Linked DNA regions of Pelosinus sp. IPA-1. The protein of the gene in region 1 interacts with the protein of each later gene in a pairwise test. Links are inferred from orthologs where the notes say so. Each region holds a gene or a part of one and is shown on either strand. Other genes may lie near its edges.

Region 1 (3,319 bases):
GAAAATTTGGCTAAAGCCAAACGGGTAGTTGTAAAAGTAGGAACCAGTACGTTAACACATAACACTGGTAAACTAAACTTGTGGCGTATTGAAAAACTGGTACGAGAGTTAGCTGATTTGGCCAACCAAGGTAAGGAAATCATTTTGGTTACCTCCGGGGCAGTTGGTGCTGGCATGGACGTTCTGGGGCTGAAAGAACGACCTAAAACCATACCAGAAAAACAAGCTGCAGCAGCTGTTGGTCAGGGCAGGCTGATGCATACTTATGAAAAATTATTTGGTGAATGCGGACAAGTGGTAGCACAAGTACTGTTAACTCGTGAAGATTCAGTAAAAAGAACTCGTTATACCAATTGTCGTAATACCTTATTAACCTTACTCAAAATGGGTGTCATCCCCGTAATCAATGAAAATGATGCTGTTGCGATCGATGAATTAAAGATTGGCGACAATGATACCTTGTCCGCCATGGTAGCTAGTATTGTTGATGCGGATGTATTAATTATCTTATCAGATATTGAAGGAGTATACACAGATAATCCACAAAATAACCCTGATGCACAGTTAATTGGAGAAATAACAGATATTACACCAGAGATTGAAGCTTTGGCTGGTGGAGCTGGTACGCTAAGGGGGACAGGCGGTATGTATACGAAAATACAAGCCGGGAAAATTGCTGTTAATTCAGGTGTAACGATGGTCATTGCCTCTGGTCTACAAGACGGTATTTTGCGAGAGGTGTTAAGTGGTAAAAATGTGGGGACGATTTTTCTATCAAAAGAAAATCGCTTACAAATACGTAAAAAGTGGCTAGCCTTTGGTGCTCGTACCCAAGGAATACTAACGATAGATAAAGGCTGTGAACAGGCACTACTATCAGGAGGATCTAGCTTATTAGCCGCTGGCGTTACTTTAGTCAGGGGAGACTTTGAACATGGTAATACCATTAGTGTAGTCACTATGGAAGGGCGGGAAATTGCTAGAGGCATTGCCAATTATAATGGAGCGGATACTAGAAAAATTATGGGAGCTCACACGAATGAGATTGTTTCTATATTAGGATCAAAACCATATGATGAGGTGATCCATAGAGACAACATGGTATTGCTAGTATAAAGAGGAGAGGTTTATATGGGACATCTATCAGAACTAGAAGTTAAAGGTAAGAGTGCCAAACAGGCAGCGAGAAAACTTGCTACCCTATCCACTACGGTTAAAAATCAGGCCCTTGTTAGTATGGCAGATGCTCTAGAGGGACAATGGGAAACCATTTTAGCCGCTAATGTGATAGATATAGAGAATGGTAAAGAAAAGGGTTTGTCCGAATCCTTACTAGATCGTTTATTGCTAACCCAAAGTAGAATTCAAAGCATGGCGGATGGCTTAAGGCAAATTGCTGAATTGCCCGATCCAATCGGTGAAGTTCTTAGTACAAATTATAGGCCTAATGGTCTAGAAATTACTAAGGTCCGAGTTCCTCTAGGTGTAATTGGTATTATCTATGAAGCACGTCCTAATGTGACAGTTGATGCAGCAGGACTTTGTTTAAAGACTGGAAATGCTGTAATTCTACGAGGAGGGTCTGAGGCAATTCACTCTAATACTGCGATCATTAAAGTTATTGCTCAAGGCGCCTATGATGCTGGAATTCCAATAGGAGCTTTTCAGTTAATTGAAACTACCGATCGGCAAGCTGTAAATGATATGCTAAAACTTAATCAATACCTTGATGTAATTATTCCTCGCGGTGGGGCGGGCCTAATTAAAACAGTGGTTGAAAATAGCACAGTGCCTGTTATTGAAACGGGTACAGGTATCTGTCATACTTTTGTAGATGAATCGGCTGATCTTACTATGGCACAGGCTATTGCCTATAATGCTAAGGTATCAAGACCTGGAGTTTGTAATTCGATGGAAACCCTTTTGGTACACAAAAAAGTGGCAGATCAGTTTTTGCCAAGGATGCTTAGCGTTTATCAGCAAGCTGGTGTAGAGCTTAGAGGTTGTCCTTTAACTGAGAAGTATCATTCCGCTGTTAAACCAGCTAGCATACAAGACTGGGCTACAGAGTACTCAGACTTTGTTTTATCAATAAAAGTAGTAGCAGATCTGGATGAGGCACTTGAACATATTGCAGAGTATAGTACTCGTCATTCAGAAGCAATTGTTACGCAAGATTCTAATAATGCAAAGCGTTTTCAGCATGAAGTAGATGCAGCAGCAGTTTATGTGAATGCCTCTACTCGTTTTACAGATGGGTTTGAATTCGGCTTTGGTGCTGAAATTGGTATTAGTACCCAAAAACTGCATGCCCGAGGTCCTATGGGATTGGCAGAACTTACTAGCAGTAAATATACGATTTGTGGAAATGGACAGATACGAGAATAATAACGTTTTATAATAAACGCCTCAAAACAGTGGCTTTGCTGTTTTGAGGCATTTTATTTATGGCCTCACTAAAATTGGGATTGTTACATATATTAAAGTACATTATTGAACCTCACCCCAAGTGTGTGTATGGAGTTCGGTGAAAAGAAAGCCACGGAGGGAGTTGGACTTGTGATTGGAAAAAATGGTGATTTTATACAACCTTTTACCATAGAACAAATTAAGTGGGCTCTACGGACCGGAAAAATGGAATTATTAGAAAAAAGTACACTAGAAATTCAACCAATCATTAAAAGGGAGGTAAATAATGAGGTTGCTGAGAATCTTACTGTATGTGATAGTCCGGTAGAACAAAGTAAGATGATGGAAATAATGGTGAATCAAGAGCTTTCATTCATTAAGAATGAGCTTACAACTATTATTCAGATACAAGGCAAGCAGGAGGAAAAAATACGACTTTTGGAAACCGAATGGCAAAAGAAATTAATCGATCAAGAGACTAATTTCCTAGCAGAAATGTGGGAAATGCGTCAGAGCATTACAGGGGAGTTTACTACCTATTTCGAATTTATAGTAGAGCAATTACAATATCAGGATCATGTGATACAAGAGGAAGTAAAATTGCTGAAAGAGCAGTTAAACTCATTGCAACAGTCTCAGGAATATTATACTGTACAAGAAAAATCATTTGCAGCGGACCAAGACAAAAAAATAGAGAGTTGTCAAAGACAGTTGATTGAAAGTATGCAGCATTTTCAACAGATTTTAGAAGAAATAAGAAAACAAGGTGCAGAAGTTCAAAAGCAAGGTAAATTTTTTTTCAAAGAGATTGCAATCGTAAAAAGCGATTTAGCAACTTTGTCTCAAAGGTGGCAGTCCAAGGAAATGAAACAGACAATTATTGAAGCGGAAGCTTGTGAGATAGATATGG
Region 2 (3,087 bases), on another replicon or contig:
AAGAAATTTACTCGGGCCAACAAAGATTATTGGGGTATCTGTATCTACCCTAGAAGAAGCGCTGAGGGCCCAAGAGGAAGGAGCAGATTACCTTGGGATTGGGGCCTTATTCCCTACTTTGACCAAAAGTGATGCAGATCATGTGAGTCTTGAGGATTTAAGGATGATAAAAGAAAAAATTAGCATACCGATTGTTGGAATTGGCGGTATTAATGCCAGTAATATTCATGATGTAATAGAGACAGGAGTGGATGGAGCCGCGATAGTATCTGCAATTATTGCTGCAGCCAATCCTAGGGAAGCAGCTGTGCAGCTGCGTCAGATCATAACTAAATAAAGCGTCAAAAGATATCCTGTAACGTTCCTAAGGCGTTGCAGGATTTTAACTTTTTATAATAGAAGTTAGTAAGTTACTACACTTTTAGCTTAATATCTCACCTAACTCGGGGGTAGAATAATAGGAATTAGAATCAAATCAAAAGGGGTGTTAGGTAATGAAAGATAAAGAACAGTTAAAGAATAAGCTTAGTAAAGTTCAATATGAAGTAACACAAAACAACGGAACGGAACCTGCTTTTCGCAATGAATATTGGGAACATAAGCAAGCAGGTATTTATGTAGATATTGTTTCAGGGGAACCATTATTTACTTCCCTAGACAAATATGACTCTGGTTGTGGGTGGCCTAGCTTTACAAAACCTGTGTCGGAAGAAGCGGTTAAGGAAAAGGCCGATCATAGTCATTTTATGAATCGTATAGAAGTGCGTAGTAAAGAAGGAGATTCTCATTTAGGCCATGTTTTTACCGATGGCCCTGCTCCAACTAATCTGCGTTATTGTATTAACTCGGCAGCGTTACGTTTTATCGATAAAGAGGATTTAGAAAAAGAAGGATATGGAAAATATCTTACATTATTTGATAGGGAGAAATAGATAGTGGTTTGTTATGAAATATAATAAAATAGTAGAAGGAACTTTTATAAAAAGAATCAATCGCTTTATTGCTCATGTGTGGGTAGAGGGAATAGAGGAAATTGTTCATGTAAAAAATACAGGCCGATGCAAAGAGCTGTTTATTGCAGGTACGAAGGTGATTTTAGAATGTTCTCAAAACCCAGCAAGGAAAACAAAGTATTCGGTTATTTGTATTTATAAAGGAGATAGGCTGATTAATATCGATTCCCAAATACCAAATTATGTTGTTTTGGAAGCTTTACAGACAGGAAGTATTTCAGAGATAGCTGCCATAGATACCTTAAAAAAAGAAGTCACCTTTGGTAATTCCAGGTTTGATGTTTACTTTGAATCCCTTGGTAACAAGGGGTTTATTGAAGTCAAAGGGGTGACATTAGAAGAGGGTGGTATGGTTATGTTTCCTGATGCTCCAACAAGTAGAGGGACCAAACATGTATATGAAATGATGAAAGCCGTTGAAGAAGGCTATCAGGGATATATTTTCTTTCTTATCCAAATGAAAGGTGTCATCAGTTTTAGCCCTAATAGTATGACTGACAAAGCTTTTGCCGGAGCCTTGAAACTGGCTGCTGCAAAAGGTGTTAAACTACTAGCATATGATTCTTTTGTTGAGGAAGATACGATTGTAATTGGAGACAAAGTGGAAATAGTATTATAAGTAGGAGGCGAGATTATGTATTTTGACATTGCTGAGGGCCCTGTATTTCGTCCGCCTAGCGAAGCGGATAGCTTTATTTTGCGTGTAACTATTGGGTGTTCTCATAATCGTTGTACTTATTGCAATATGTACAGAACTGTTGATTTTCGTACTCGCTCCATGGAAGAAATTATGGCGCAAATAGAACAAGCCAAAGGGTATAAGGATATGATTCGCCGAATATTCTTGGCTGACGGCAATGCATTAGTCTTGTCAACCGATAGGTTATTGAAGATATTAAAAGTACTGCATGAAAGTTTCCCAAAACTCCGCAGAGTATCTTGCTATGCGGGACCCAATGATATTTTACGAAAAACACCAGAAGAACTTCAGAGTTTATCAGAAGCAGGATTGAAACTTGTGTACTATGGAATGGAATCAGGCGATGATGAAGTACTGCTCCATGTAAATAAGGGCGTTACAAAACAACAGTCTATTGAAGCAGGGCAGAAAATAGTCGCGGCAGGTATTAAATTGTCATTGATGGTTATCATCGGCCTTGCAGGGAAGGCGGGTTCTAAAGAACATGCTTATCATACTGCTCAAGCAGTGAATGCAATTCGTCCCAATATGCTCAGTGCTTTAACCTTAATGATGTATCGAGGCAGTGAACTAAGGGCCGAATATGAAAGAGGTGAATTTACCTTATTGTCTCCTGTAGAGATTATGGGTGAACTATCGCGATTGATTGCCGGTATTGATTTGCCAAGTGAAGTCCATTGTTTGTTTCGCAGCAATCATATTTCAAATTATGTTGCCCTAGCGGGTACATTGCCCCAAGATAAAGAAAAGCTATTGATGGATTGTAAAAAGGCAATGGAGCATTTATCCACGATGACAGAATGGGACCCTTACAATAACGTAGAACAGTGAGACTACTTCCCACCAAGTTATAGTAGGAGAGGGTTATTTTGAAGAAAAATTTAAAATGCATTTATGTAATAAGTTTAATTTTTTTATTGTTACAGCCAGCATTAGTAAGTGCTAAATACCTAGAGGAATATGAGGAAGCTCGTACTTTATACATGGCTGCCACTGCTTGTACAGCTGTATATAGTGATCGGGTGGGAATGATTGCTCGGGATGCTCTAGTGCAAGATGGCTGGCAAATTCAGTATTACATTGGGAAAGATAAAAAAGCAGATGCTAGATTTCTATTTGCCAAAAAGAGCCAAGAAGGAAGTTCTGTTCCCATATACTTGCTTTCGGCAGTAGGAACAGAGAATATAAAAGACGTAAAGACGGACTTACGAGTAGGCAAGGTTTATTTTGCTGGTAAAGGGCCAGAAGAATTTTCAGAGAATGCTCAGAGAAAAAATATGCCTGATACAGTTCCTAAGGTACATGAGGGATTTAATCAATACGTTCAGGCTGGTTTTTCCAAGGAAATAGTAGAAGAAGTGGGTAATTCAAAAA

Evidence for each region.
Region 2: the proteins of QSJ81_RS17230 (region 1) and sfsA interact in binary tests that used the Escherichia coli proteins (3 or more experiments, as listed by UniProt). The link is inferred for Pelosinus sp. IPA-1 from one-to-one orthologs.

The regions. Positions count from the first base shown.
Region 1 is NZ_BSVC01000007.1:28,458-31,776, forward strand. The notes cover bases 275-3,259. They hold QSJ81_RS17230 (glutamate-5-semialdehyde dehydrogenase), read left to right. Parts: upstream 275-1,131; coding sequence 1,132-2,388; downstream 2,389-3,259. Other genes in these bases: proB (glutamate 5-kinase), read left to right, coding at 275-1,116; QSJ81_RS17235 (hypothetical protein), read left to right, coding at 2,560-3,259. In the rest of the region: more of proB, read left to right, coding at 1-274; more of QSJ81_RS17235, read left to right, coding at 3,260-3,319. UniProt on the Escherichia coli protein: Catalyzes the NADPH-dependent reduction of L-glutamate 5-phosphate into L-glutamate 5-semialdehyde and phosphate. The product spontaneously undergoes cyclization to form 1-pyrroline-5-carboxylate.
Region 2 is NZ_BSVC01000002.1:466,646-469,732, forward strand. What follows is about bases 36-2,788. They hold sfsA (DNA/RNA nuclease SfsA), read left to right. Parts: upstream 36-945; coding sequence 946-1,632; downstream 1,633-2,788. Other genes in these bases: thiE (thiamine phosphate synthase), read left to right, coding at 36-337; msrB (peptide-methionine (R)-S-oxide reductase MsrB), read left to right, coding at 495-932; QSJ81_RS05970 (B12-binding domain-containing radical SAM protein), read left to right, coding at 1,648-2,544; QSJ81_RS05975 (lipase family protein), read left to right, coding at 2,583-2,788. In the rest of the region: more of thiE, read left to right, coding at 1-35; more of QSJ81_RS05975, read left to right, coding at 2,789-3,087. UniProt on the Escherichia coli protein: Binds to DNA non-specifically. Could be a regulatory factor involved in maltose metabolism.